4 regions of the Streptomyces sp. NPDC037100 genome follow, and region 1 is predicted to be linked to each of the others. Evidence: riboswitches for the same ligand, from Rfam matches in the RefSeq annotation. Region 1 holds a riboswitch; each other region holds the start of a gene.
What was found. Region 1 has a riboswitch for cobalamin ahead of ACZ7EG_RS05990 (ribonucleoside-diphosphate reductase subunit alpha). Riboswitches for the same ligand answer to the same signal wherever they lie in the genome.
Positions count from the first base shown of each region.

Region 2: another riboswitch for cobalamin. It lies ahead of ACZ7EG_RS01165 (prenyltransferase/squalene oxidase repeat-containing protein); the one in region 1 lies ahead of ACZ7EG_RS05990 (ribonucleoside-diphosphate reductase subunit alpha).
Region 3: another riboswitch for cobalamin. It lies ahead of ACZ7EG_RS24835 (cobalamin biosynthesis protein); the one in region 1 lies ahead of ACZ7EG_RS05990 (ribonucleoside-diphosphate reductase subunit alpha).
Region 4: another riboswitch for cobalamin. It lies ahead of ACZ7EG_RS32790 (ABC transporter substrate-binding protein); the one in region 1 lies ahead of ACZ7EG_RS05990 (ribonucleoside-diphosphate reductase subunit alpha).

Region 1 is NZ_JBVJSX010000002.1:185,002-192,403, forward strand. It holds gene ACZ7EG_RS05970 (GntR family transcriptional regulator) at 1-318, shown strand, start outside; gene ACZ7EG_RS05975 (DUF3311 domain-containing protein) at 458-724, shown strand; gene mctP (monocarboxylate uptake permease MctP) at 721-2,349, shown strand; gene ACZ7EG_RS05985 (GNAT family N-acetyltransferase) at 2,475-2,981, shown strand; cobalamin riboswitch at 3,034-3,190, shown strand; gene ACZ7EG_RS05990 (ribonucleoside-diphosphate reductase subunit alpha) at 3,315-5,666, shown strand; gene ACZ7EG_RS05995 (ribonucleotide-diphosphate reductase subunit beta) at 5,723-6,727, shown strand; gene ACZ7EG_RS06000 (hypothetical protein) at 6,640-6,882, opposite strand; gene ACZ7EG_RS06005 (GlxA family transcriptional regulator) at 6,976-7,402, shown strand, end outside.
Region 2 is NZ_JBVJSX010000001.1:244,697-252,098, reverse strand. It holds gene ACZ7EG_RS01185 (ECF transporter S component) at 1-794, opposite strand, end outside; gene ACZ7EG_RS01180 (ABC transporter ATP-binding protein) at 794-2,467, opposite strand; gene ACZ7EG_RS01175 (energy-coupling factor transporter transmembrane component T) at 2,464-3,591, opposite strand; gene ACZ7EG_RS01170 (SCO2322 family protein) at 3,716-4,354, opposite strand; gene ACZ7EG_RS01165 (prenyltransferase/squalene oxidase repeat-containing protein) at 4,351-5,559, opposite strand; adenosylcobalamin-variant (AdoCbl-variant) riboswitch at 5,685-5,775, opposite strand; gene ACZ7EG_RS01160 (bacteriocin fulvocin C-related protein) at 6,074-7,087, opposite strand.
Region 3 is NZ_JBVJSX010000007.1:394,270-401,671, reverse strand. It holds gene ACZ7EG_RS24860 (hypothetical protein) at 1-688, opposite strand, end outside; gene ACZ7EG_RS24855 (alpha/beta hydrolase family protein) at 946-2,073, opposite strand; gene ACZ7EG_RS24850 (class II aldolase/adducin family protein) at 2,406-3,137, opposite strand; gene ACZ7EG_RS24845 (inorganic phosphate transporter) at 3,424-4,677, shown strand; gene ACZ7EG_RS24840 (hypothetical protein) at 4,710-4,931, shown strand; cobalamin riboswitch at 5,044-5,201, shown strand; gene ACZ7EG_RS24835 (cobalamin biosynthesis protein) at 5,302-6,291, shown strand; gene ACZ7EG_RS24830 (cobyric acid synthase) at 6,293-7,402, shown strand, end outside.
Region 4 is NZ_JBVJSX010000012.1:187,618-195,019, forward strand. It holds gene ACZ7EG_RS32780 (ABC transporter ATP-binding protein) at 1-685, opposite strand, end outside; gene ACZ7EG_RS32785 (FecCD family ABC transporter permease) at 682-1,668, opposite strand; gene ACZ7EG_RS32790 (ABC transporter substrate-binding protein) at 1,731-2,747, opposite strand; cobalamin riboswitch at 2,831-2,991, opposite strand; gene ACZ7EG_RS32795 (CoA-binding protein) at 3,089-3,517, shown strand; gene ACZ7EG_RS32800 (APC family permease) at 3,652-5,256, shown strand; gene ACZ7EG_RS32805 (hypothetical protein) at 5,270-7,402, opposite strand, start outside.

The sequences.
Region 1 (7,402 bases):
CCGATGGCCATCGAGACCACCCACCTGAGCGCCAAGCGCTTCCCCGCCCTGCGCCGCTCTCTGGTGAAGTACACGTCCCTGTACACCGCGCTGGCCGAGGTCTACGACGTCCGTCTCGCGGAGGCCGAGGAGACCATCGAGACGTCGCTGGCGACCCCGCGCGAGGCCGGTCTGCTGGGCACCGACGTCGGGCTGCCGATGCTGATGCTCTCCCGGCACTCACTGGACCGGGACGGCCGGCCGGTGGAGTGGGTGCGGTCGGTCTACCGGGGGGACCGGTACAAGTTCGTGGCCCGGCTGAAGCGGCCTGCCGAGTAACCCCACCGCAGGGCTTCCGTCGCTTCTGACGCCTGGTTTCGGTTGGGTACCGCATTGCGGACGAGGGGTTCCGTTCCCGCCTCACCCTGACCTAGGGTGCCTGCGCCACAGGTGATCACCAAGGGGACGGAGCCGCCTGATGTCGCAAGCCCCGGAAGCCAGCAGAGGGCCGGTGGTGACGCCTGTGCGCGTCGTCATCGCCGTCTGCCTCATAGCGCCCTTCGTGGCCATGCTGTGGGTCGGCTCGTACGCGAAGACCGACCCGGCCTTCATCGGCATCCCGTTCTTCTACTGGTACCAGATGGCCTGGGTGCTGATCTCCACCGCTCTGACGATGATCGCCTACAAGCTGTGGCAGCGTGACCAGCGCGCCCGCTCGGCCGCGAAGGGCGGTGCGTCGCAGTGAAGGACGGCGTGAACGGCGTCGCGCTCGGCGTCTTCATCTTCTTCTTCCTGGCCGTGACGGTCATGGGCTTCCTGGCCGCGCGCTGGCGCAAGGCCGAGAACGAGCACAGTCTGGACGAATGGGGCCTGGGCGGCCGCTCGTTCGGCACCTGGATCACCTGGTTCCTGCTGGGCGGCGACCTGTACACGGCGTACACCTTCGTCGCCGTGCCGGCGGCGATCTACGCCGCGGGCGCGGCCGGCTTCTTCGCCGTGCCCTACACGATCCTGGTGTACCCGCTGATCTTCACCTTCCTCCCCCGCCTGTGGTCGGTCTCCCACAAGCACGGGTACGTCACCACGTCCGACTTCGTGCGCGGCCGCTTCGGCTCGAAGGGGCTGTCGCTGGCGGTGGCGTTGACGGGCATCCTGGCGACGATGCCGTACATCGCGCTCCAACTGGTCGGCATCCAGGCCGTGCTGGACGTGATGGGCGTCGGCGGCGGCGAGAACACCAACTGGTTCATCAAGGACCTGCCGCTGCTGATCGCGTTCGGCGTGCTGGCGGCGTACACGTACTCCTCGGGCCTGCGGGCCCCCGCGCTCATCGCGTTCGTGAAGGACACGCTGATCTACATCGTCATCGCGGTGGCGATCATCTACATCCCGATCAAGCTGGGCGGCTTCGACGAGATCTTCGCCAAGGCCGGCGAGGCGTACAGCCAGACCAACCCGGCGACGGGTGCGCCGCGCGGTGCGCTGACGCCGGCCGAGCCGGGCCAGTGGACGTACGCCACGCTGGCGCTGGGCTCCGCCCTCGCGCTCTTCATGTACCCGCACTCCATCACGGCGACGCTGTCCTCGAAGAGCCGTGAGGTGATCCGCCGCAACACCACGATCCTGCCGCTGTACTCGCTGATGCTGGGTCTGCTGGCGTTGCTCGGGTTCATGGCGATCGCGGCCGGCATCAAGGTGCAGAACGGGCAGCTGGCGATCCCGCAGCTGTTCGAGACGATGTTCCCCGACTGGTTCGCGGGCGTGGCGTTCGCGGCGATCGGCATCGGCGCGCTGGTGCCGGCGGCCATCATGTCCATCGCGGCCGCGAACCTCTTCACCCGCAACATCTACAAGGACTTCATCAAGCCGGACGCCACACCGGCACAGGAGACCAAGGTCTCCAAGCTGGTCTCCCTGCTGGTGAAGGTCGGCGCCCTGGCCTTCGTCCTCACCATGGACAAGACGGTCGCCATCAACTTCCAGCTGCTGGGCGGCATCTGGATCCTGCAGACCTTCCCGGCCCTGGTCGGCGGCCTGTTCACCCGCTGGTTCCACCGCTGGGCCCTGCTCGCGGGCTGGGCGGTCGGCATGATCTACGGCACGGTCGCCGCGTACGGCGTCGCCTCCCCGACCCAGAAGCACTTCGGCGGCTCCGCGAAGGAGATCCCGGGCATCGGGGAGATCGGCTACATCGGCCTCACGGCGTTCGTCCTGAACGTGGTGGTGACGGTGGTCCTGACCTTCGTCCTGAAGGCCCTGAAGGCCCCCGACGGCATCGACGAGACCAAGCCGGAGGACTACACGGCGGACGCGGGCGACCCCGGTGTCCAGGTGGAGCTCCCGCCTGCCACCGCCGGTTCCGCGCACTGACCTCAGGGGCGCGGGGCTGTATCACCATGCGGCTCCGCCGCGTGGGCGCGAACAACCACACGACGCCCGCAGCGGGCCGCCGAGATCACTCACAACGGCGGCCCGCTGTCGTACACACTCACCGCATGGACATCCTGATCCGCCGTGCGGGGCCCACCGAGTACGGAGCCCTCGGCGACCTCACGGCCCGGGCCTACCTCGACGACGGCCTGCTCGACTTCGGCGAGAGCGACCAGTACCTGCACGTGCTGCGGGACGTCGCCGCACGGGCGGCCTGTGCGGAGGTCCTGGCCGCACTCAGGGACGGCCGCGTGCTCGGCGGCGTCACCTTCGTCCCGTCCGGCGGCCCCATGGCCGACATAGCGGGCCCCGGAGAGGCCGAGATCCGTATGCTGGCCGTCGCGCACGCAGCCCGCGGACAGGGCGTCGGCGAGGCCCTCGTGCGCTCCTGCGTCGACCGGGCGCGGGCCACCCCGGGCTGCCGGAGCGTCGTGCTGTCGACACAACCCACCATGCACGCGGCCCACCGCATCTACGAACGGCTGGGCTTCGCCCGCACACCCGAGCGCGACTGGAACCCCCTCCCGGAGCTGACGGACATCACTCTTCTCACCTATGAGTTGACGCTCTGAAACCAGCACGACACAACATCTGGGGGTGCCGCCCGAACCCGGCACAAGATGTATGCTCATGCTCGCTGTCGCCGCAGGGGAATCCGGTGCGAATCCGGAACTGTCCCGCAACGGTGTACTTGTGCATGTCTGTTCCCGGAACCACTCCGTTCCGGGAACCGCCCCGCACAGGAGTCAGTCCGAGGACCTGCCGACAGCGCGCCCGGCCACCCGGCCGGTGTGCCCTGACGTCCGGGCCTCGTGGAATGGGCCGGTGGACGCGACGCCCCGTGCGCTCGCGTGCTGCTGCCTGCCCTCGACGAGGCCCCCGTGCCGAGCGAGGGAGAGCCCCACGTGACCATCGCGCCAGCCGAACCGGTCTCAGCCGCCGAAGAAGAGCACGACGCCCCCGGTGCCGCGCTGCTGCGGACCCTGACCGAGCTGACCGCCGACCTCCCCGACGCCGATCCCGGCCGGGTCGCCGCCGCCGCGATGCGCGGCCGCTCCGCGCAGGCGGACGAGCGGGAGTTGCGGGAGCTGGCGACGGAGGCCGCGGCCGGTCTGATCTCCGAGGACCCCGCCTACTCCCGGCTGGCCGCCCGGCTGCTGACCATCGGCATCCGCGAAGAGGCCGCCTCGCAGGGCGTCACGTCCTTCACCGAGTCCGTAGCGGTCGGCCACCGCGAGGGCCTCATCGCCGACCGGACCGCCGAGTTCGTGCGCGTCCACGCCGCCCGTCTCGACGCGCTGATCGACCGGGCGGCCGACGACCGCTTCGGCTACTTCGGCCTGCGCACGCTGCACAGCCGCTACCTGCTGCGGCACCCGTACACCCGCAAGGTCGTCGAGACGCCCCAGCACTTCATGCTGCGGGTCGCGAGCGGCCTCGCCGAGGACGACACCACGCGCGCCCTGGACGAGGTCGCGGCGCTCTACGGGCTCATGAGCCGCCTCGACTACCTCCCCTCCTCCCCCACCCTGTTCAACTCCGGCACCCGGCACCCCCAGATGTCGTCCTGCTACCTCCTCGACTCCCCCAAGGACGAGCTGGACTCGATCTACGACCGGTACCACCAGGTGGCCCGGCTGTCGAAGCACGCCGGCGGCATCGGACTGGCGTACTCCCGCATCCGGGCCCGCGGTTCGCTGATCCGCGGCACGAACGGCCACTCCAACGGCATCGTCCCGTTCCTGAAGACCCTGGACGCCTCGGTCGCCGCCGTGAACCAGGGCGGCCGGCGCAAGGGCGCGGCCGCGGTCTACCTGGAGACCTGGCACTCCGACATCGAGGAGTTCCTGGAGCTGCGCGACAACACCGGCGAGGACGCCCGCCGTACGCACAACCTGAACCTCGCGCACTGGGTGCCGGACGAGTTCATGCGGCGCGTGAACGCCGACGCCGACTGGTCGCTGTTCTCCCCCTCGGACGTGCCCGAACTGGTCGACCTGTGGGGCGAGGAGTTCGACACCGCGTACCGGGCGGCCGAGGCACAGGGCCTGGCGAAGAAGACCCTGCCCGCCCGCGAGCTGTACGGCCGCATGATGCGCACCCTGGCGCAGACCGGCAACGGCTGGATGACCTTCAAGGACGCCGCCAACCGCACCGCCAACCAGACGGCCGAGCCGGGCCACGTCGTGCACTCCTCCAACCTCTGCACGGAGATCCTGGAGGTCACCAGCGACGGGGAGACGGCGGTCTGCAACCTCGGTTCGGTGAACCTCGGCGCGTTCGTGGCCGGCGGCGACATCGACTGGGAGCGGCTGGACGAGACCGTCCGCACGGCCGTCACGTTCCTCGACCGGGTCGTGGACATCAACTTCTACCCGACCGAGCAGGCGGGCCGCTCCAACGCCCGCTGGCGTCCGGTCGGCCTCGGCGCGATGGGCCTGCAGGACGTCTTCTTCCAGCTGCGCCTGCCCTTCGACTCGCCCGAGGCCAAGGCCCTGTCCACCCGCATCGCCGAGCGCATCATGCTCGCCGCCTACGAGGCCTCAGCCGACCTCGCCGAGCGCAACGGACCGCTGCCGGCCTGGGAGAAGACCCGTACGGCCCGGGGTGTGCTGCACCCCGACCACTACGACGTCCAGCTCACCTGGCCGGAGCGCTGGGCGGCCCTGCGCGAGCGGGTCGCCACGACCGGCATGCGCAACTCGCTGCTCCTCGCCATCGCGCCCACGGCGACCATCGCCTCCATCGCGGGCGTGTACGAGTGCATCGAGCCGCAGGTGTCCAACCTGTTCAAGCGCGAGACGCTGTCGGGTGAGTTCCTCCAGGTCAACTCCTACCTGGTGGACGAGCTGAAGCGGCTCGGCGTGTGGGACGCCCGCAGCCGTGAGGCCCTGCGCGAGGCGAACGGCTCGGTGCAGGACTTCACCTGGATTCCCGAGGACGTCCGGGCCCTCTACCGCACGGCGTGGGAGATCCCCCAGCGCGGCCTGATCGACATGGCGGCGGCCAGGACCCCGTTCCTGGACCAGTCCCAGTCTCTGAACCTCTTCCTGGAGACGCCTACCATCGGCAAGCTCTCCTCGATGTACGCCTATGCCTGGAAGTCCGGGCTGAAGACGACGTACTACCTGCGCTCGCGCCCGGCGACCCGCATCGCCCGCGCCGCACAGGCCACTGTTCCCGCGCAGGCCACCCCGGACCCCGACGCGGTCGCGTGCTCCCTGGAAAACCCCGAGTCCTGCGAGGCCTGCCAGTAATTCCCACCCGCCACCCGACCGCCACCCCTGGAGGACGGCGCTTCGCGCCGACTGCTATGACTCAGAACCTTCTCGACCCCGGCTTCGAGCTCACCCTTCGTCCCATGCGCTACCCGGACTTCTACGAGCGCTACCGGGACGCCATCAAGAACACCTGGACCGTGGAGGAGGTCGACCTCCACTCGGACGTCGCCGACCTGGCCAAGCTGTCACCGGCGGAGCAGCACCTGATCGGCCGGCTGGTCGCCTTCTTCGCGACGGGGGACTCGATCGTCGCGAACAACCTGGTGCTGACGCTGTACAAGCACATCAACTCCCCCGAGGCGCGGCTGTACCTGAGCCGTCAGCTCTTCGAGGAGGCCGTGCACGTCCAGTTCTATCTGACGCTGCTGGACACCTATCTGCCCGACCCGGAGGACCGCGCCGCGGCCTTCGCGGCGGTGGAGAACATCCCGTCCATCCGCGAGAAGGCCTCGTTCTGCTTCAAGTGGATGGACTCGGTCGACAAGCTCGACCGGCTGGAGAGCCAGGCCGACCGCCGTCGCTTCCTGCTCAACCTGATCTGCTTCGCCGCGTGCATCGAGGGCCTGTTCTTCTACGGCGCCTTCGCGTACGTCTACTGGTTCCGCAGCCGGGGCCTGCTGCACGGCCTCGCCACCGGCACCAACTGGGTGTTCCGAGACGAGACGATGCACATGTCCTTCGCCTTCGACGTGGTCGACACCGTCCGCAAGGAGGAGCCGGAGCTGTTCGACGACCGGCTTCAGCAGGAGGTGACGGACATGCTCCGGGAGGCCGTGGAGGCCGAGCTGCAGTTCGCGCGCGACCTGTGCGGTGACGGTCTCCCGGGCATGAACACCGAGTCGATGCGGCAGTACCTGGAGTGCGTGGCGGACCAGCGGCTGACCCGCCTCGGCTTCGCTCCGGTGTACGGCTCCGAGAACCCCTTCTCCTTCATGGAGCTCCAGGGGGTTCAGGAGTTGACCAACTTCTTCGAGCGGCGGCCCTCGGCGTACCAGGTGGCGGTGGAGGGCACCGTCGACCTGGACGAGGACTTCTGAGCCGGCACCTCTTCGCGGGCCTCCTGCGCCTCCCTGATCTGACGGTCGATGCGCCTCTCGCGCACCAGGCCGATCACGGACGGGAGGATCAGGAGGACCAGGATCCCGAAGGTGGCGGTCAGTCCGATCAGTGCTTCTGTCTGGTTCGTGTTCATGGACACCACTGTCGCGCTGATGACTCCTTACCGTCAGTGGCAGTACTGCCGTAGACCCTCGAATTACTGCCAACGGCGAGGCACACTGGATCCATGCTGCAGAACGTGGCCGTCGCCCTCCTCGACGGCGTGAACCCCTTCGAACTCGGTGTGGTGTGCGAGGTCTTCGGCACCGACCGAAGCGACGAAGGCCTGCCGGTGTACGACTTCGCCGTCGCCTCGGCCGAGGGCCCGGTGCTGCGGATGAACTCGGGCTTCTCGCTCCAGGTCGAGCACGGCCTGGAGCGGCTGGAGACGGCCGACCTGATCGCCGTACCGGCCGGGCAGAGCTACGCGCACCGGGACTTCCCGCCGGAACTGCTGGACGCCCTGCGCCGTGCGGTCGACCGCGGCGCCCGGGTGCTGAGCGTCTGTTCCGGTGTCTTCGTGCTGGCCGCGGCCGGGCTGCTGGACGGCCGCCGCTGTGCCACGCACTGGAAGCACGCCCAGGACCTCGCCCGGCAGTACCCGCGGGTGGTCG
Region 2 (7,402 bases), on a different contig from region 1:
CGGCGGGTGGCGCGGCGCAGCGCCCGCAGGACCGCGGGGCCGAGGGTGAGGGTCAGGACGACCGTGACGACAGCCCGGCCCAGGTCCCAGCCCAGCGAGGTGGCCAGGCAGTACGCGAGGAAACGGGCCAGGTTGGCGGCGACCGCCGCGTGCGGGTCGAAGGCGACGTTCGAGGCGAGGGCGCTCATGAAGGGCCAGCCGGCCAGGTTCATCACCGTGCCGTAGGCGAAGGCGGCGAGGAAACCGTAGAACGCGAGCAGCACGAGCTCCGCCCGGCCGCGCAGCCGGTCCGGGCCCGGCAGCAGGCCCGCGCCCATCGCGAACCAGCCCATCGCCAGCATCTGGAACGGCAGCCACGGGCCCACACCGCCGGTGAGCAGCGCGGACGCGAACATCGTCACCGAGCCGAGGACGAATCCGAAGCCCGGGCCGAGGACCCGACCGCTCAGCACCATCAGGAAGAACATCGGCTCGATCCCGGCGGTACCGGCGCCGATCGGCCGCAGGGCCGCCCCCGTCGCGGCCAGCACGCCGAGCATCGCGACCGCCTTCGGACCGAGACCGGACTCCGAGATCGCCGCGGCCACCACCGCCACGAGCAGCACCAGCAGGCCCGCGAAGAGCCAGGGCGCGTCCTGCGCGTGCGCGCTGAGCCGCGAGGTGGGCGGCGTCAGGAACGGCCAGCCGAAACCGACGACGCCGACTGCGCTGACGAGGGCCAGGGCGGTGACGGAGCGGGGGCCGAGGCGGACGGCCCGGGCCTGACGCTGGGGGGTGGTCCCGGTTTTGGTCATCAGCAGGCCTCGGGAGCCACAGGAGCCTCGGGGTGGAGGGCCGCGCGGACCTGGGAGACCGTGAGCCAGTGCTGCGGGGCGAGGATCTTGGTGACCTGCGGGGCGAAGGAGGGGGAGGAGACCACGATGTCCGCCGTCGGGCCGTCGGCGATCACCTCTCCGTCGGCGAGCAGGACGACCCGGTGGGCGATCTCGGCCGCCAGTTCCACGTCGTGCGTGGCCAGCACGATGGCGTGCCCCTCGGCGGCCAGCGCGCGCAGCACCGCCACCAGCCGGGCCTTCGCCGCGTAGTCCAGGCCCCGGGTCGGCTCGTCCAGCAGGAGCAGCGGCGGCCGGGCGGTCAGCACCACGGCCAGGGCGAGAGCGAGCCGCTGCCCCTCGGAGAGGTCTCGGGGATGGGCGCCGTCGGTGACGCCGGGCAGCAGCTCGGTGACCAGGGCCCGGCAGGTGCCGGCGGCTGCGCCCGCGTCCCTGTCGGCCGCCGCGCACTCGGCGGCGACCGTGTCGGCGCAGAGCAGGTCGCGGGGCTCCTGGGGGACCAGGCCGACCTTGCGGACGAGGTCCTTCGGGGCGGTGCGGTGGGGTGTGGCTTCGCCGAGGCGGACGGTTCCGGAGCTGGGCTTGACGAGGCCGACCAGGGCGCCCAGCAGGGTGGATTTTCCGGCGCCGTTGCGGCCCATGAGGGCGATGGTCTCGCCGGGGGTGACGGTGAGGTCGATGTGGCTCAGGGCTGTGATGCGGTCGCGGGTGACCGAGAGGGCTCGTGCCTCGCCTATGGGGGTGGCGGGTGCGGATCGTCCGCGGGGGCGGGCTGCCTGTGGCTTGTCGCGCGGTTCCCCGCGCCCCTGAGGAGGGACGTCCTGCAGCTCTTGCTTCAGCTCCCCTGCCCTGCGCCGGGCGTCGCGGACCGTCAGTGGCAGGGGGGTCCAGCCCGCCAGGCGGCCCAGGGCCACCACCGGCGGGTACACCGGGGACACGGCCATCACCTCGGCCGGGGGGCCCAGGATCGGGGCGGCGCCCGGCCCGGGCAGGAGGACGATCTGGTCGGCGTACTGGATGACGCGTTCCAGGCGGTGTTCGGCCATGAGGACCGTCGTACCGAGGTCGTGGACGAGCCGCTGGAGGACGGCCAGCACTTCCTCGGCGGCTGCCGGGTCGAGCGCGGAGGTCGGCTCGTCCAGGACGAGGACGCTCGGGTGCGGGGTGAGGACCGAGCCGATCGCGACGCGCTGCTGCTGGCCGCCGGAGAGGGTGGCGATGGGGCGGTCCCGCAGGTCGGCGAGGCCGAGCAGGTCGAGCGTCTCCTCGACGCGGCGGCGCATCACGTCCGGGGCGAGGCCCAGCGACTCCATGCCGTAGGCGAGTTCGTCCTCGACGGTGTCGGTGACGAAGTGCGAGAGCGGGTCCTGGCCCACCGTGCCCACGATGTCGGCCAGTTCGCGCGGCTTGTGGGTGCGGGTGTCACGGCCGGCGACCGTGACCCGGCCGCGCAGGGTGCCGCCGGTGAAGTGCGGGACGAGTCCGCTGACCGCGCCCAGGACCGTGGACTTGCCCACGCCGGACGGGCCGGCCAGCAGGACGAGTTCGCCTTCCGGCACTTCGAAGTCGATGCCCTGGACGGTGGGTCCGTCGGCCCCGTCGTAGGTCACGGAGACGTCCTCGAAGCGGATCACGACGGCTCCTTGGGGTCGGGGGCGACGAACGCCGGCAGCAGGCCGAGGAGTACGGCAGCGGCCGGCCAGAGGGGGAGGGCGGGGGCGACCAGTGGCACCACGCCCGGGTGCAGGGCGGCGGGGTCGCGGGCCGCGGCGAGGGCGAGCAGGGCCGCGACCGCGACGCCGGAGCCGACGACCAGCCAGGCGCGCACGTCCCAGCGGTCCGGGCGGTAGCGGGTGCGGAGGGACCGGCGGCCGCCGAGTTTGAGGCCTGCGAGGGCGGCCGTGAGACCCGCGAGGAGGACGGGGAAGCCGTAGCCGGCGCCCTCGGCCGTGAGCAGGCCGTACGTTCCCGCGCAGACGCCCAGCAGGCCGCCGAGGGTGAGGGCGGCGGTGGTACGGCGTACGGCGGGCGGGACCTGGGCGGTACGGCCGTAGCCGCGGGCGTCCATCGCGGCGGCCAGGGAGACCGAGCGCTCCAGCGCGCCCTCCAGGACGGGGAGCCCCACCTGCAGCAGGCCCCTGATGCCCCTGTCCGGGCGGCCGCGCAGGCGGCGCGCGGCGCGCAGGCGCTGGACGTCGGCGATGAGGCTCGGGGCGAAGGTGAGGGCGACGACGACCGCGACACCCATCTCGTACAGGGCGCCCGGCAGGGACTTCAGCAGGCGCGAGGGGTTGGCGAGGGCGTTCGCGGCGCCGACGCAGATGAGGAGCGTGGCCAGTCTCAGTCCGTCGTACAGGGCGAACGTGAGGGCCTCCGCGGTCACCTCGCCGCCGAGGCGGATGCCCTGGGCCCAGGCGGGGAGGGGCAGCTCGGGGAGGGTGAGGAGGGTGTGCGTCCCTGGGATGGGGGAGCCGAGGACGGTCGCGAAGACGAGACGGATGAGGATCACGGCGAGGGCGAGTTTGACGAAGGCACCGTAGGAGCGGGACCAGGGGGTGTCGGGGCGGCGGCTGGCCACGACGTAGGCGGAGACGGTGATGAGGAGGCCGAGGAGGAGGGGGTTGGTGGTGCGGGTGGCCGCGGTGCCGAGGGCGAGCGCCCAGAGCCACCAGGCTCCGGGGTGCAGTTGGGCACGGCGTCGGCGCCCGGGCCGGAATGGGTGCGCGACCCGGCGCTGCGGGGTGCCGCCTGCGCCCACCCTCCTCCAGGCTCGCGACTTCTCCCCCAAGTTCCCGGCTTCGCTCGAGCAGGGGGGACCCCCATGAGCAGGCGGGACCCCCACCGCCCCAGCGGCACGACTGCCCGCAGGCCGGGCGGGACGGCTACCCACGCCGTCGTACCTGCCAGATCGCCGCGCCGCCCAGGAGCGCCACCACGGCGATACCCGCCACCAGGCCGAGGGACGGGCCGTCGTCCGACGTGGTCCTCTTCTCCGCTGCCGGCTGCTGCTTCTTCTCCTGGCTCTGCCGGACCTGTTCGCCGCAGCCCTTCTGCGGATAGCCCGAGATCGCGCACAGCAGGGCGTTGGTGTCGTAGCGCAGCGGCTTGGCGACTGCCGCCAGGGCCTCGGCCGTCGTCGCGTCGGGGGAGACCCGGGCGCAGGCCGTGCGGGCGGCGGGCGGGGTTTCACCCTCGGGCGCGTCCGACGGGGTACCGAAGTCGAGGACCAGGGCCACTCGCTTGCTGCCGTCGCGCGCGGGCGTCTTCGCGCAGATCGTCGCGAAGTCGGCCGTCCCGCGCGGCCGGGCCGCGTCATCGGAGTCCTCGCTCACCGCGAAGCGGAAGCCCTGGACGTCACCGTCCGAGGGGCGGGCCAGGGACGGGCCCTGGGTGGCGTAGACCCAGCGGCCGGCGTCGCGCTCCCAGAACGACCAGTACCGGTATCCGGCGGCCCGGGCCTGGCCCGCGCCCGCGCACAGCAGGAGCGAGGCCAGGAGGAGGAGAAGGCCCCGGCGGATCACAGCTGCTGCTGCTTCTTGCGGCCGGTGAACAGGAAGCCGATGCCGATTCCGGCGACCAGGCAGATGCCGACGTACCACCAGACCCCGAAGAAGTCCGAGCCGGAGTCCTCCTGCTCGTCCGAGGCCTTGGTCTGCTCGGCGGTCTGCGGGGCGGGGCCCGTCGCGTTGAGCTGCTTGACGAGGTCCGCGCCGCCGAAGTCGCGCGGGTTCGTGCCGGTCGCGTGGGCGGCGAGGATCAGCTGGGCGTAGGCCGCGGGACCGCTCTGCGCGGCCCAGGACGCGGAGTTCTTCTCCAGCCACCGCACGGACTTCTCGGCCTGCGTGGTCTCACCCGATGCGGCGAGCGCGACGACCGCGTCGGCGGTGTTGCCGTAGTCGGGCTGGGGCTCGGCACCGGCCAGGGCGGACATGAGATGCCCGTCGTCCTTGGCGAGGGCGGTGGTGAGGTAGGCGGCCCCGTTGGCCGCGGCCTGCTCCGGCGTCCCGGCCTTCTCGCAGGTCGCGTCGGACTTCTTGCCGGGCTCGACGACCATGCCCTTGCCCAGGGAGCCGAGCACACCGGCTGCGGTGGCGTCCGCGTTGGCGGCGAGCTTGCCCTTCTTGTCCGGCTGGAAGGCGAAGGCGCCGTCGCCGTCCCCGCCGCAGGGCAGGGCGAGCTTCAGCATCGCGTCGTAGGGGGACTTGCCGCCCTTCTCGACCTGGTCCGGCTTCTCGCCCGCGGCGGCCAGCGCGCCCACGACGACCGACGTCGAGTTGGTGTCGCTGGCACCGCCGGGTGAGTAACCCCAGCCGCCGTCCTTGTTCTGGACGGACTTCAGCCAGTCGACGGCCTTGCCGGTGGCGTCGTCGTGCCCGCCGAGCGCGGTCAGGGCCTGGACGGCGGCGGACGTGGCGTTGGTGTCCCGCATGGTCTTGGCGTCGCACGCGGTGGTGGGATCGGGGCGGTACGAGGCGAAGGAGCCGTCCGCGCACTGCTGACGCGCCAGCCACCGCACGGACTTCACCGCCGGCTTCACGCCCACCGTGTCCTGCGCGAGCAGCGCGAGGGACTGTCGCCAGACCCCGTCGTACTTCGGGTCGGTGCCGCCGTACAGGGCGGAGGGGAACGCCTGGGAGGGCGACGGGGACGGGGCGGCGGCGGCCGGGGTGGCGGCGCCGATCACGGCGACGGCGGCCAGGACCGCGGCGCTGCGGCGGACGTTCATGATCGGCGGGTGCCTCTCCCTGTGGGGGAGCCGGGCAGCGCGGGGCACCCCCCGGCGGCTCGGCTCCGTATACCTCGACGGTGCCGCGCACCGGCACTCTGCCGGGCACGCGAGCCGGTCACGAAACCGTACGGGGCGATCCGGCTCACCGCCCGGGTGGGGCGGATCACGGTTGCGGGTCAGCGCCGGAATTGCACCGGCTTCCCCCCGTACGGTGTGATGACGACCCGCTTACTGTACCTGGGCGGGGAGGACCGGCCGAGGGGCCATGGAGGGCTTCGCCCTGCGTCGGCGGGGGGTGCGGCCTCGGGGAGGGCTCGTCACCCCGTCTCAAGGTGGGCCCGGTGTGGTCTCGTTCGGCATGGCGGCCGACAGCGCGCGGCCGGCAGCCGAACCCCGCGGGGGAAGGCAACCGCGTCATGGCCCGGAGCGCGGGCCGCTGCCGACGGGTGGGACCTGCGGCTGCGGCCCGCGCCTGCCTGCTCGGTCAGCTGTCGAACCTCGACGGCCGGCGTCAGTCGGTGCAGGTTCCGTTGCACTGGTACAAGCCCAGGAAGCCGCAGCCCGATGTCGTGCTGCAGAAGCAGCACTGGCAGCGTGGGCCTTCCCACACGGTGCACCACTGCGAGGTGGTGCTGCAGTTACAGGTGGCCTGCACCCCGGCCCCCGCTTTGCCTCGAGCGGCCGGAGCGGCGTCGACGGGCCCGAGAGTCACCAGGAGCGCGGCGCTGTCGGCCATGCCGAACGCTTCCTTCGCTGCCACCTCCACGGCGGAGATGCGGCTCTGCAGCTTCGAACCCTTCTGCGGCTCGCCGCCGACGAAGCTGGCCTCGGAGCCCGCCAGGTCCAACGCCTCCTGCACGACCCGTTTCTGTTGCGCGGTCAGCGCCGGATGCGCGTCCTGGAACCGCTTCAGGTGTTCGGTCCACACCCGGCTGCGCTCGGCCGGGGAAAGCTCCACCAGTACGGCCTGACGGACAGCCGAGGGCAGCGGCGCGATGGCCGCGTACGTGCGCGGTAACGCGTTGCGGTGTGCGGCTACCCAGGACCGGGCCTCTGTCTGCGCGGAGCGCGCGAATGCCGGGGTCTGCCCCGCCATCGTCATCCCGACCGCTGTACTGACGCCGCCCGCCAGCAGCAGGAAGCGCTTGCGGCTCACGCCTGAGCGGTCCTGCTCCGCAGCACCGTCCGCGGTGGTCAGTGGCCGCCCGGTGCGGGCCGCACGACGCAGTTCGCCCAGGGCCACGAGTACGCGGCCGGTCGCCCGCAGTCCGAGTCGCCGCACCAGCGGCGGAGTCATACGGGGTCCTGTCCAGGCGCGTACCGCGCCGTCAGCCACCCGCAACAGGGTCGGCGCCCACACGGGTTCGGCGCCCATCGCCTCCTCGCGCCACCGCCGTACGTCCGCGTCGGTCAGCGGCAACACCTCCAGCTTGCCTCCGCTGGCCCGGGCGACGGCGGACGACACCGTGGTGCATGTCCCGCAGGATGAGTCGAACGCCAGGATCCAACGTGTCGTGATCTGCATTCCCTGCCCTCCGTTGGCTGCGTCTGAGGCAGTTGCCGCCACGATGCGACCAGGACGCCGCGCGGGTGCCGACCATGCCGGTGGCAGGCAGCCTCAGCAGCAGGGTCACACGATGGTGTCGATCAGGCTGAACTGGGGCAACAGCCGCATTCGGACAGCGATAACTGTGTCGTGCCCTTCTACTGGTGGACAGGTGGATTCAAGTCGTTTTCTGTTCGGTGACCCAGTGCGTTTCCGTGGCCTGACGATGCCTTCATCCGACTGCTCACCCTGCGGGGACCGGTGGTGCGGGGAAAGCCGTATCTTCGGCGGTGC
Region 3 (7,402 bases), on a different contig from region 1:
CGAGCGGGGCGTCTGTGGGCTCCGGTTCGGCCGACGGCTCGGGCTGGGGGCCGTAGGGGATCTCGCAGCGGGCGGTCCGCAGCTCGGTGACCCGCTGCTCCAGGAGGTCGAGGAGCTGCTCCACGGGGACGGGTCCGGCGGACAGCTGGAGGAAGGAGAGCGCCTGCGGCATGGCCGAGACGACCTCGGCGACGGCGGCGGGCTCGTGCTCGGCGGGCTCCGGGTAGGCGAGGGACCAGGCGTCGAAGAGCGCGACCCAGCCGCGCAGCACGGCACTGTCGTCACGGTCCCAGGCGCGCAGCCGCCAGCCGGGGCGGGCGCTGTCGCCGTGCACCTCGACGAGGCCGGCGAGGCGGGCGGTGTCCCAGTCGGCTCTGACCTGAGCCGGGGTCAGGCCCAGATCGCGGGCGGCCCGTTCGGCGGTCGCGTCGGAGAGGGTGGCCTTGCCGTCGTCGGTGGCGCTGTCCCGGCCGGGGCCGAGCGCGGCGTCCGCCCAACGGGCGACGCGGGCCGCGTCGGCAAGACCTGAGCGAGCCATTCTGGCCAGCTCCGCCGGTGCCGGGGTGCCCTCCGGGGGGCGCGGCGCGGGGCGGCGCGAGCGCCGCTGGTTCATCGCTGGGGGGGCGGCGGCCAGGGGTCGCGGGCGGACGAGTCGGAGCCTGGAGTCGCGCGGGATACGGGACGTCACGGGGGCAGTCTTCCGGTTGACGGTCCGAAAACCCAAACGGAATGTCACGGCGGGCGACGGGGATGGCCAACGCACCGGCTCGCGGGAGTGGTCGAGGGGCCGGGAATCGGCCAGTGGTACGACGCTAAACGGAATCGTGGCGACCGGTCCGCGGGAAGCGGGAAGAGACGTGGTTGCGACGGGGCGAAGGGGGCGTGAACGGGGGGTGCGTGAGAGGCCGCCGGGAAAGGCGCGGCGGCGGGTGAGCCGGAGAGGGGTCAGACAAGGGGCGTCAGGAAGCGCCGGAGCGCCTCCTCGTAGCCTTCCGGGTCGGCGTTCCACATGGCGCCGTGGGGGGCGTCGGCGACGGTGCGGAGGGCGACCAGGTCGGGGCGGGCTTCGGCGAGCCGGCGCGACAGCCGCCAGGGGGCGACGGTGTCGCCCGGCCCGTGGAGCACGAGCGCCGGGACGCGCAGCCCGTCGGAGGGGACCGTGCCCGCGACGCGGTCGCCGGTCAGGCCGGTGCGGCCCTCGGCGGCGCGGACCGCGAGCGGCAGCAGCGCGCCCGGGGTGCGGCGGGCCGAGGCGAGGGCGCGCAGGGTGGTCTCCCAGCTGAGTACCGGGGAGTCCAGGACGAGCCCGGAGACGCGGTCGCGCAGCCCCGAGTGCGCGGCGGCGTGCAGGGCCATGGTGGCGCCGGTGGACCAGCCGTGCAGGACGACCTTCCGGGCCCCGTAGCGCACGGCGTAGCGGATGGCCGCGTCGAGGTCGCGCCACTCGGTCTCGCCGAGGTGGTTCAGGCCGTCGGGCGGGCGCGGTGCGCCCAGGTCGCCGCGGTAGGCGAGGGCGAGCACCGGGAAGTGGCTGCGGTGCCAGAACCCCATGACGTTCATGGCGAGTTCCCGGGTGGTGCCCAGGCCGTGCACGGCGATCACCCAGGTGGTCCGCTTGCCCGGCACGAACCACGCGGGCAGCGCGCCGAGTTCGCCGGGGACGTCGACGTCGGCGTGTTCGAGTCCGAGGGCGGATCCGGGGGTGCCGACGTACACGTTCGGCGTGAGCCAGACCTTGTCCCCGGACCTCAGCGTGCCGTGCGTGACGCCCTCCAAGCGGCGCACGACGGTGTCGGCCGGGTGCTGGGCGCCGGTCAGGACGGGGCCGACGACGGCGTGGGAACCGTCGCCGGAGAGTCCGTAGCGGCCGGGGCGCAGGGCGGCGAGGTCCCGGGTGAGGCTGATCTGCCCGGCGGCGGTGCCGTGGACGGTGAGCCGGGGTTCGGTGGGCAGGGGCCTGCCGGGGGGCGCCTTGAGTGCGGCGTCGCTGGCGAGCCGGCCGGCGGCCACCGCGGCGACACCGGCCCCGATCACGGCGGTGACGGCAGCGGCCGTCGCTTTGGCAGTGCGCACGGCTCCAGTGTCCCGGCGGACGGCGCGGGCGACCAGTGGGAGGGAGCCCGGGAGTGATCTCCCACGACCAGCGGCAGCGAGCCGGGGGGATCTCCCACGACCAGCGGGAGGGGCCGGGGGTCTCCCACGACCAGCGGGAGGGGCCGGGGGTCTCCCACGACCAGCGGGAGGGGCCGGGGGTCTCCCACGACCAGCGGGAGGGGCCGGGGATCTCCCACGACCAGCGGGAGGGGCCGGGGGTCTCCCACGACCAGCGGGAGCGAGCCGGGGAGAACCCCCACGACCAGCGGGAGCGAGCCAGGGGGATGATCTCCGCGGCGGCCGGGGACGGCTCAGCCGCGCTGGCCGTAGCCGCGCAGGCGCTCCTCCACCTCCGTCAGCTGCTCCCGGGACAGCAGGCTCGGGGTCAGGCCGGGCACCGAGGAGGCGCTGAGCCACAGGCGGCACATCCACTCCAGCTGGGCGGTGCGGTCGTAGGCCTGGGCGAGGGTGCTGCCGTGGGTGAGGGTGCCGTGGTTCTGAAGCAGGCACCCGGAGCGGCCGGCGAGGGCCTGGAGCATGTTCTCGGCCAACTCGTCGCTGCCGTACGGGGCGTACGGGGCGACCCGGACGGGGCCGCCGAGCGCGGCGGCCATGTAGTGGATCAGCGGGAGCTCGGTCACGAGCGTCGAGACGGCCGTCGCGTGCACGGCGTGGGTGTGGACGACGGCCAGCGCGCCGGTCGTGCGGTAGACGGCGAGGTGCATGGGCAGCTCGCTGGTCGGGACGAGGGTGCCGAGGACCTGCCGGCCGTCGAGGTCGACGCCGGTCACGTCGTCCGGCGTCAGCCGGTCGTAGGGGACGCCGGTCGGCGTGACCAGGACGGTGTTCCCGACGCGCACCGAGACGTTGCCGGACGTGCCGACGACGAGTCCGTCCGAGACCGTCCGGCGGGCCGTCGTGACGAGGTCCTCCCAGGCGCGGACCACCTCGGGGCGCGCGGTCCCGCGGAGCGGCTCCCCGGCACCTGCCGCGCTCCCCTGTACGTCCGCCGTGCGCCGCTCGTCGCCTCGCTGCTCAGCCATGCGGCGATCCTGCCAGGCGGCGCTTCGCAGCGCCGCAGAAACGGGGGTACTTCGTACACAACGGCGGCGGCACCCGGCCGGGTGAACTGACACCCCTCGACGGGTCACTCGACCGGCTGAAGCGGTTCGCCCGCGGCCGCCGGCCGCCGGAGCGCCGGGCCGCCGGGCCGGGGCGGAATATCGACCCCCCGTTGCGGTCACCCCTGCGCCCCTCCCAGTTCATCTTCCGTTCACCCAGGTTCCCTACGTTCATCGAGCCAACAACCTCGAACGATTGCCTGGGTAAATGGAAAGCTTCTCGCTGATCCTCGCGATTGTGGTGGTAACCGCACTCGCGTTCGATTTCACGAACGGTTTCCACGACACCGCGAACGCGATGGCCACCACCATTTCCACGGGCGCCATGAGGCCCAAGGTTGCGGTGGCCATGTCCGCGGTCCTCAACCTGGTCGGCGCCTTCCTGTCCGTCGAAGTCGCCAACACGATCTCCAAAGGCCTCGTCGACGAGGCCGGCATCCGTCCCGAGGTCATCTTCGCCGCCTTGGTCGGCGCGATCCTCTGGAACCTGCTGACCTGGCTGGTCGGTCTGCCCTCCAGCTCCTCCCACGCCCTCATGGGCGGTCTGATCGGCGCCACGATCGCCTCGGCGGGCGTCGGCGCGGTGCACGGGGACGTGCTGGTCACCAAGGTGCTGATCCCGGCGATCGCCGCCCCGCTGGTCGCGGGCATCGCGGCGATGCTCGCCACGCGGCTGACGTACTCCCTCGGCAGCAAGGCCGACGACAAGGCGTCCAAGAAGGGCTACCGGGCCGGCCAGATCGCCTCCGCGGGCCTGGTCTCCCTGGCTCACGGCACCAACGACGCGCAGAAGACGATGGGTGTCATCACCCTCGCCCTGGTCGCCGGCGGCGCCGTCGCGCCCGACTCCGACCCGCCCATGTGGGTCATCCTCTCGGCGGGTCTCGCCATCGCGCTCGGCACCTACCTGGGCGGCTGGCGCATCATCCGGACCATGGGCAAGGGACTGACCGACCTCCAGCCGCAGCAGGGCTTCGCCGCCCAGACCTCCGCGGCTACGGTCATCCTGGCCTCCTCGCACCTCGGTTTCTCCCTGTCCACGACGCACTCGGTGTCCGGCTCGGTGATGGGTGCCGGGCTCGGCCGCAAGGGTGGCGTGGTCCGCTGGTCCACCGCGACGCGGATGTTCGTCGCCTGGGGTCTGACGCTGCCGGCGGCGGCCCTGGTGGCTGCTCTCGCCGAGTACGTCACCGGCTTCGGCAACTGGGGCACCGCCGTGGTGGCCGTCTTCCTCGTCGCCTCCAGCGCGGTGATCTGGAAGCTCTCGCGGCGTGAGATCGTCGACCACACCAACGTCAACGACACCGACGAGGTGGAGCCCGCGGGCGTGGTCACCACGGCGATGGCCGCGGTCACGCCGCCGCCGGCGGGTGGCACGGCCACGGCGTCGGAGGACCCGGTCCCCTCGTTCCCGTCGCAGGCCACCGCCGAGCGAACGCCGACCACGACCACCACGGTCTGACCCGCCACCGGTTACAAGGAAGAGTCTCCGATATGAAGATCGACTGGGCGGCCCTCGGCTCCGTCTTCGGCGTCAGCCTCGTGGTCACCGTGGCCCTCGTCGGCCTGTTCACCCTCGGCATCACCGGCCTGTCGCGCCGCGAGCGGGCGGTGGCGGAGGGCGGATCCGCGAGCCTCGCGGTCACCGGCGCGTACGCGTGCTTCGCGGCGTGTGCGGCGGCCGTGGGGTACGGGATCTATCTGATCGTGGCCTGACCGACCGCACGTCGTGTCCGCCGGGCGGCACGGGACTTCGGGTCCCGTGCCGCCCGGTCGTCGTGTGGGGGCAGGGGCGATGTGGGGTTCTCCACACTCTCCCCCCGCAGGTCAACGGCAAGTTGACGGCGGTTCCCGGCCATGGTGGACTGCCGGGGCCAGTACGGCGGCAGGAGAGGAAGCCGGTGCGAGTCCGGCGCGGTCCCGCCACTGTCACCGGGGTAGCAATCCCCGGGAGCCAGGAACTCTCACCGCCGGTCTCGTCGAACCAGGGCGTGGACACCCTGAGTGAGGACACATATCGCCATGCGCGGCTGCCGATCGAGGTTCACCACCCCACCCCTGCCCGCCCTCCTGGCCGGCTGAGCCCATGGGTGCCGGTCGCGTCTTCGCGTACGGCGCCGCCGCCGGTCTGATCGGTGACCTGCTGCTCGGTGATCCTCGCCGGGGGCATCCGGTCGCCGCGTTCGGACGGGCCGCGGGTGCCGTGGAACGAGTGCTGTGGCGGGACCACCGCGGGTGGGGCGCGCTGCACACCGCCGTGTGTGCCGGAGGGGCCGTCGCCCTCGGGTCCGTCGCCGCGCGTGCCGTGCGGACGTCCCCCGTCGCGGCCGTCGCACTGACCGGAGCCGCCACCTGGGCCGTCGTCGGGGGGACTTCACTCGCCCGGGAGGCGCGGACCATCGGGCGCGCTCTGGAGGCCGGGGACGTCGAGGCGGCCCGGGCGCGGCTGCCTCATCTGTGCGGGCGGGACCCGCAGGCCCTTGATGCCGACGGCATGGCCCGGGCCGTGGTCGAGTCCGTCGCCGAGAACACCTCCGACGCGGTGGTGGGGGCGCTCGTGTGGGGGGCCGTCGCAGGGGTGCCGGGGCTGCTCGGGTTCCGGGCCGTCAACACCCTGGACGCCATGGTCGGGCACAAGTCGGCCCGCTACCGCCGCTACGGGTGGGCTTCCGCGCGGCTGGACGACCTCGCCGGGTGGCCGGGAGCGCGGCTGACCGCCGTACTCTCCACCCTGGCCGGGCCGGATCCGCGGGGGGCCGTGCGGGCCTGGCGGGCCGATGCGGCCAAGCATCCGAGCCCCAACGCCGGGCCCGTGGAGGCCTCGTTCGCGGGGGCGCTCGGGGTGCGGCTCGGCGGGACGCTCTCCTACGGCGGGCGGGTGGAGCACCGGCCCGTGCTGAACACGCAGGGGCGTGCCGTGGGCACGCACGACGTCGAACGCGCCGTGCGGCTGTCGAAGCGCGTCACCTGGCTCGCGCTCGGGGTGTGCGCCGGGGCGCGGTTGCTCACAAGTGCGCGGGTGCTCAGCAGTGCGCCGTCGCTCAAGGGCGCGCGGTCGCCGAAGAGGGGGAAATGACATGAGCGGTGGGCTTCTCGTCGCCGGTACCACCTCCGACGCCGGCAAGAGCGTCGTGACCGCCGGGATCTGCCGGTGGCTGGTGCGCCAGGGCGTCAAGGTCGCGCCCTTCAAGGCGCAGAACATGTCCCTGAACTCCTTCGTGACGACGGAGGGGGCCGAGATCGGGCGGGCGCAGGCCATGCAAGCCCAGGCCTGCCGCATCGAGCCGACCGCGCTGATGAATCCGGTGCTGCTCAAGCCCGGCGGCGAGCAGAGCAGTCAGGTCGTGCTGCTGGGCAAGCCGGTCGGGGAGATGAGTGCGCGCGGCTACCACGGCGGCCGGCAACAGCGGTTGCTCGGTACGGTGCTGGACTGCCTGGAGCAGTTGCGGGGCACGTATGACGCGGTGATCTGTGAGGGGGCCGGTTCTCCCGCCGAGATCAATCTGCGGCGGACGGACATCGTGAACATGGGGATCGCCCGGAACGCCGGGCTGCCCGTACTCGTCGTCGGCGACATCGACCGGGGCGGTGTGTTCGCCTCGTTCTTCGGGACGGTGGCGCTGCTGTCGCCCGAGGACCAGGAGTGTGTCGCCGGGTTCCTCGTCAACAAGTTCCGCGGGGACGTCTCCCTGCTGGAGCCGGGCCTGGACATGCTGCACGGGCTCACCGGGCGGCGGACGTACGGCGTGCTGCCGTTCCGGCACGGGCTCGGGATCGACGAGGAGGACGGGCTCAGGGTCTCCCTGCGGGGGGCCGTGCGGGAGTCCGTCGTCGCCCCGCCCGTCGGCGAGGACGTGCTGCGCGTCGCGGTCTGTGCCGTGCCGCTCATGTCCAACTTCACCGACGTGGACGCGCTGGCCGCCGAACCGGGCGTCGTGGTGCGGTTCGTGGACCGGCCGGAGGAACTGTCCGACGCCGACCTCGTCATCGTGCCCGGCACCCGCGGGACGGTCCGGGCGCTGGAGTGGCTGCGGGAGCGCGGACTCGCCGAGGCCCTGGTCCGCAGGGCCGCCGACCAGCGGCCCGTGCTCGGCATCTGCGGCGGTTTCCAGATCCTCGGCGAACACATCGAGGACGACGTCGAGAGCCGCCGGGGTCACGTCGACGGGCTCGGAATCCTGCCCGTG
Region 4 (7,402 bases), on a different contig from region 1:
GTGCGGGGCCCGCCGCCACCACCCTCCCCGCGCACAGCACGACGACCCGATCGCAGTACATCGCCGCGAGGTTGAGGTCGTGCAGGGCGACGACGGCGGTGACGGGCAGGGCCGTGACCAGGGCGAGCAGGTCGAGCTGGTGGTGGATGTCCAGGTGGTTGGTGGGTTCGTCGAGGAGGAGCTCGCGGGGTTCCTGCGCGAGCGCGCGGGCGATCTGCACCCGCTGGCGTTCGCCGCCCGAGAGGGTGTGCCAGAGCCGCCCGGCCCGGTCGGCGAGGCCCGTGCGCTCCAGGGCGGCGCGCACCGCCCGTTCGTCGTCGGCCGAGGCGGGCGTCCAGGCGCGGCGGTGCGGGACGCGGCCCAGCCGTACGACATCCTCGACCGTCAACTCGACCTGAGTGTCCGATTGTTGCTCGACGACCGCGAGGCGGCGCGCGACCGTGCGACGGGGCAGGTCGGCCAGGGGCGTGCCGTCGAGGGTGACGACTCCCGAGGTCGGCGTGAGCAGCCCGGCGAGCAGCCTCAGCAGCGTGGACTTGCCGGAGCCGTTGGGGCCGAGCACGCCGACCGTGGAGCCGGTCTCCGGCGCGAGGGCGACGCCGTCCAGGATGAGGCGCCCGTCGGCGCGGCGGCTGACCCGGTCGGCCCGCAGCCCCGCCCCCGCCGACGCCCCCGCGCCGCTCACCGCACCCTCCGTGTCCGGTACAGCACCGCCACGAACGCCGGCACCCCGATCAGCGAGGTCACGACCCCCACCGGCACCTCCTGCGGATCGAGGACGGTACGGGCCAGGGTGTCCACCCACACCAGGAAGACCGCTCCCGCGAGGGCGGTGACCGGCAGCATCCGTGCGTGCCCGGGACCGGTGAGGGCCCGTGCGGCGTGCGGCAGGACCAGTCCGACGAAGCCGATCGCCCCGGCCGAGCTGACCAGAGCCGCCGTGAGCAGGGCGGTGACGCACAGCAGGGCCAGGCGGGTGCGGGCGACGGACACCCCGAGCGCGGCGGCCGCGTCCTGCCCGAAGGCGAAGGCGTCGAGGGTTCGGGCGTACGACAGGCACACCACCAGCGCCACCGCCAGCACGGCCAGGCACAGCCACACGTCGGCCCAGCCGGCGCCGCCGAGCGAGCCGAGGAGCCAGAACAGCACGCCGCGGGTCGTCTCGGCGTCGGCGGAGGTCATCACGACGAAGGAGGTGAGCGCGGAGAAGAGCTGCATGGCGGCGACGCCCGCGAGGACGACCCGGTCGGTGGTGCCGCCGAGGGTGTGGCTGAGCAGGAGCACCAGCGCGAAGGACAGCAGGGCGCCGAGGAACGCGCCCGCGGACACCGGGAGGGCGCCGCCGCCCACGCCGAGCACGACGACGAGGACCGCTCCGGTGGAGGCGCCCGAGGACACCCCGAGCACGAACGGGTCGGCGAGCGGGTTGCGCAGCAGGGACTGCATCACCGCCCCGCACACCGCCAGTCCGGCCCCGCACACGGCGGCGAGCAGAGTGCGCGGCAGTCGCAGCTGCCAGACGATCCCGTCCCGGATCGGCGTCAGCCCCGAGCTGCCGAGGCCGAGATGGGCGGCCACGACGGCCCACACCTCGGCGACGCCGAGGTCGGCGGGACCGATGGTGATGGCCACGGCGAGGGAGACCACGAGCGCGACGGCCCCGGCCATGCCCAGCGCGAGCCCGGCCCCACCCCCGGGCCGGGCGGACGGCGGCTCCTGCTCCCGGGCGGTCACTTCACCAGCCCGAACCGGCGCAGCCCGGCGGCGACCTGTTCCACGCCCTCGACGGTGCGGATCGTCGGGTTCATGGCCTGCCCGCTGAGCAGCACGTACCGCTTGTGCCGGACGGCGTCCATGTTCCTGGTGACCGGGTTGGACTCCAGGAAGGCGATCTTCTTCGCGGCCGACTCGGCGGTCTGGGACTCCCGGGTCAGGTCGCCGATGACGAGGACGTCGGGGTCGCGGTCCGCGACCGTCTCCCAGTTGACCTGTGGCCACTCCTCGTGGGTGTCGTCGAAGACGTTCTTCGCTCCGAGGGCCCGGGTGATGATGCCGGGTGCTCCGCAACAGCCCGCCATGTAGGGCGACTCGGAGTTCGCGAACCAGTAGAGGAGGGTGACGTCGGAGGCGTCGATGCCCTTCGTGGCCTTCTTCATGCGCTCCCGGAGGGAGGCCACGAGGTCGTCGCCGCGTTTCCTCACGCCGAACACGGTCGCGAGGTCGTGGACTTCGCCGTAGACGGTGTCGATGTCCAGGGCCTTGTCGCGTGCGCCGTCGCCGCCGCCCGAGTTGTCCTTGCCGGCGCAGTCGGACGGGGAGACGTAGGTGGGGACGCCGAGCTTCTCGAACTGCTCGCGGGTGGCGACGCCGCCCTTGCCGAGGGTGGAGACGAAGGACGCGGCGACGAAGTCGGGCTCGGTGTCCAGGACGCGTTCGAAGGAGGGGGTGTCGTCGGCGATGCGCGGCACCGTCGCGTTCGCCTTCTCCAGTCCCTTCATCACGGGGTCGGTCCAGGTGGCCGTGCCCGCGAGGCGGTCGGCGAGACCGAGGGAGAGCAGGATCTCGGTGGTGCCCTGGTTGAGGGACACGGCGTGCCGCGGCGGGGCCGGGACGCGGACCTCGTGCCCGCAGTCGGTGAGCGTGACGGCGGCCTTCGCGTCGGTGGACGTGCTGCCGCCGCAGCCGGTCACGAGAAGGGAGCCGGCCGCGAGCAGAACGGCGGCACGGGCGGGTCGGGCGAGGGGCACGGGAACCAGTCCTCAGTCGTCGAGGGCTCGATCGCGGAGCCCGGTCGTACGGAGCTCCCCCGCCGCGCGCGGCCGCGGGGGCCGCCAGCAGGTCTTCGGACTCGGGTTCACCCGGGTCGGAGCGCCTTCCCGGACGTCCGCGAAGGAGTCCAGTGGCAAAGGCCCCGCCCGTCCCCCTCACCGCTGCGCGTCAGTTCCGGATTCGCACCGGATTCCCTGACCCACGTACATGGGTTCGACTGGCCCCGGCAAGCTATCACGGGGGCCGTCCGGGGAATCACCGCGCACCCGGCGCCGTTGAACGGAGAGCAGCTTGCCCACGACTTCCGAGGAGGCCGCCGGTGTACGGCGACGAGGCAACGGTCCGCAGGATCCTCACCGAGCTCGGCGACACCTGGGCCGTGGTGGGCCTGTCGTCGAACCGGCAGCGCGCGGCGTACGGCGTCGCCGCCGTGCTCCAGCGCTTCGGCAAGCGTGTGGTGCCCGTGCATCCGAAGGCGGAGACGGTGCACGGGGAGAAGGGCTACGCGAGCCTGGCGGACATCCCCTTCGACGTGGACGTCGTGGACGTGTTCGTGAACAGCGACCTCGCCGGCGCCGTCGCGGACGAGGCGGTCGCCAAGGGCGCGAAGGGCGTCTGGTTCCAGCTCGACGTGGTCGACGAGGCGGCGTACGACCGGGCCCGCGCGGCGGGCCTGGAGATGGTGATGGACCGCTGCCCGGCGATCGAGATCCCACGGCTGTCTCATCACGGCGTACAGAAACCCTGAAGCGTTCGCCAGGAAATACCCGCGCCCGGTCAAGGCTGCACAACTCGTCTTCTTCGGTCGGATGACCGATTCCTAACCTGAGGCCTCCTGCTCGCCGGACTCTGCGAGCTCATCTATGAGAGGCCCCTGAATCCATGGAAAGAGACGGCCTGCGCCGGGAGGTCGGACTGATCGGGCTCATGTGGGCCTCGGTCGGTTCCATCATCGGCTCGGGCTGGTTGTACGGCGCCGAGAAGGCCGTCGTGGCGGCCGGCCCCGCGGCGATCCTGTCCTGGCTGATCGGTGCGGTGGCGATCGTGCTGCTGGCCCTGGTGCACGCGGAACTCGGCGGCATGTTCCCGGTCGCCGGCGGCACAGCCCGTTATCCGCACTACGCGTTCGGCGGACTGGCCGGCATGTCCTTCGGCTGGTTCTCCTGGCTCCAGGCCGCGACGGTGGCACCGATCGAGGTCGAGGCCATGATCGGCTACGCCGGGCACTGGCACTGGGCGCAGGGTTTCCAGCACCCGAAGGACGGGACGCTGACGACGAGCGGCTTCGTCGTCGCGGTCGTCCTGATGGCCGTGTTCGTCGTCGTCAACTTCCTCGGGGTGCGGATCCTGGCGCACACCAACAGCGCCGCCACCTGGTGGAAGGTGGCCGTGCCGCTGGCGGCGATCTTCATCATCGCGGCGGGCAACTTCCACCCGGGCAACTTCACCGAGCACGGCTTCGCACCGTTCGGCGCCCATGGTGTGCTGAGTGCCGTCAGTTCCAGCGGCATCATCTTCGCCCTGCTGGGCTTCGAGCAGGCGATCCAGCTGGCGGGCGAGAGCCGCGACCCGCAGCGGGATCTGCCGCGCGCGACGATCGGTTCGGTCGCCATCGGAGCGGCCGTCTACGTCCTGCTCCAGGTCGTCTTCATCGCCGCCCTGCCGCTGGGCTCGTTCGCGCACGGCTGGACCAAGCTCGACTACCCCGGCATCAGCGGCCCGTGGGCCGGGCTCGCGACTTTGCTGGGCCTCGGCTGGCTGAGCGTCGTGCTGTACCTGGACGCGGTGGTCTCCCCGGGCGGCACCGGCCTGATCTACACGACGGCCACGTCCCGGGTCTCCTACGGACTGGCCCGCAACGGCTACGCGCCGAAGCTGTTCGTCCGCACCGACGCGCGCGGCGTGCCATGGCTCGGACTGATCGTGTCCTTCGTGACGGGCGTGGTCTGCTTCCTGCCGTTCCCGAGCTGGCAGCAGCTGGTCGGCTTCATCACCTCGGCGAGCGTGCTGATGTACGCGGGTGCCCCGCTGGCCTACGGCGTCTTCGCCGACCGGCTGCCACACCGGGAACGCCCCTACCGCCTGCCCGGCGGGAAGGTCCTCTCGCCGCTGTCCTTCGTGGTGGCCGATCTCATCATCTACTGGTCCACCTGGGACACCCTGTGGCGGCTCGGCGTGGCCATCGTCCTCGGCTACGTCCTGCTCGGCGGCTACGCCTGGTACGCCACGAGCAAGGGCCTGCCCGACGCTCCCCGGCTCGACTGGAAGGCCGCCCAGTGGCTGCCCGTCTACCTGCTGGGCATGGGCGTCATCTCCTGGCAGGGCGGCTTCGGCGGCCAGAGACACATCGGACTGTGGTGGGACAGCGCGGTCATCACGGTGTTCTCGCTGGCGATCTACTACTGGGCCAGGGCGTCGGCCTCCCGGCCGGAGGAGATCGAGCGGAGCATCGGGGAGGTGGCCGCCACCGAGGTGGCCGTCCACTGACGGCCCGCCCCGGTCAGTCGCCGAGGGCCGTACGGACACCGTCGATCGACGGCATGTCCGTGCGGCCCCGCGCCGAAACGCAGGCCACGGCACGCCGCAGGCCCCGGTGGAGCAGCAGCGGAGCGTCCGGCCCCAGGGCTTCGAGGAGCGGGGCGACGGCGTTCTCCAGCATCGCCGTCGCCATGGCCCAGCCGTCCGCGGTACGGTCGTACAGCAGCCGCAGCGCGGTTGCGGGAGACCTGCCCAGGAGGATGGCGAACAGCTCGCGCAGCACTTCGTCACGCTCCACGCGTTCCCAGGGATTGTCCGAGAGCGCGAGCGTCCGCTCCAGCAGGTTCTCCGCGTCGACCAGGCCGGCCGTGGCCGGGGAGCGGGCCAGTTGCAGCAACGTCACCGCGTACTGGGCGGCTTCGGCCCGTTCCGCCGCGGCCACGACGTCGGCGCACAGCTCCGCTACGGCCGGGTGGCCCGCACCGTGGATCTCGGCCGCGCGGGCCACCAGCGCCGCCACGGCCGGAAGCCTCGGCGAGTCCAGCAGCGGCCGCACCCGTGCGGCGCCGGCCTGCGGGCCGAAGAGAGCCATGTCCACGTAGGCCGCGTACAGCGCGTCCTCCAGGACCGGCAGGGACTCGACGGCCGGGGGCGCCCCGGCCGCGGTCACGATGCACTCGTTGGCGATGGCCGGGGCGAGCATCACACCGGTGAGCAGCGGCCCGTGGATGTCCGGGGGCATCCCGAGCAGGGAGCGGTGCGCGTAGGCGAACGGCGGGTACGGCTGCCGGCCGGCCACCGCGTCGAAGGCGTAGCGGCGGGAGGCATCGGCGCCGAAGGCCAATTGGAACATGTACAGCAGGTACGGGTTGCCGTCGGCGCCGAGGAACTCCATGGCCCGGTCGGCCTCCCACGGCACGATCCGCACCGCGGCCTCGAATCTGCTGCGGTGGTCGGGGCGCACATAGGCCAGGGGCCCGTCCTGCTCCTGCGGCAGGTTCCACTCGTACCGGGGTATCTCGGCGTACGCCTGTCCGAACTCGGCCCACAGCCGGTCGGCCGCCGCCCGGTCCGCTCCTGCGGCGGTCCCGAAGAGCCCGGCGAGTCCGACGACTCGCTCGCCGGGATCGGTCAGGGCGTGCACGAGCGTCCGGGCTCGGTCCGGGTCCCGTACGGCGACGGCCTCGGCGAAGCAGCGGATCGTACGGGCCCAGGAGTACGGGTGCCCGACCGACCAGGTGCCGGGCGCCATGGCGCGCAGGACGTCCGACGGATCGCGGTGGAAGCGTTGTTCGACGAGCCGGCGCCAGTCGTTGGTGTGGTTGACCACCATGGGCATCTCGGCCACGGGACCGCCGACGGTGTTCCCCCGGGCCACGCCACCCCCTTCTCCCGCCAGGTGGTAGAAGCCCCACATCGGCGGGTCGGCCACGGGCGGCACCTCCTCGGCGGCGTGCAGCGCCTCGTCCAGGAGCGAGCGGGCCATGGCCAGGTCGCCTGTGTCGGCGCGCCGGTGGGCGACGAGCGCGAGGGTCGAGTAGCGGTCCTTGAAGGGCGGCTGCCACTCGGTGGTGGCGATCGCGCGGGCGTAGGCCACGGCCCGCTCCGGGGCACGGCCGGCCAAGGCCTCGGCGAGGGTCTCCAGGTCCCCGTCGTGGTGCAGTCGGCTGAACATGTCCCGAGACGACGGCTCGGGGGGAACCCGAGCGCAGGTGGCGTCGATCAACGCCGTCGCCGCCTCGCCGTCGAAGGTGGCGAGTACCTTCGCGGCCTTGTTCGTGTACCAGACACCGTTGCCGAAGCCCAGGACCCGGTCGATCAGCCGGTGCGCGGCAGGGACGTCACCGAGGGCCGCCCAGGTGCGTGCGGCGTGGAAGAAGGCGTCGGTGACCAGGCCCGTCACCTCCACGGCCTCCAGACGGCGCAGCAGCTCTCGCGACAGCGCCGGGAACGGTCCCGCGGCGTGTTCGGCCGCCTCGGCCACCGCCTGGGCGAGCGCACCGTCCTCCCCGGGCCAGGCTTCGGCCAGTTCCCGCAGCGCCTGCTCGGCGAGGCGGTCGGCGTGTTCGGGTCGCGTGGCCCGCAGCGTCCCGGCGAGGCGTACGAAGGACGTCAGCCGCTCCGCGGGAGCGGCGTGGCGCAGGGCGCGCCCGGT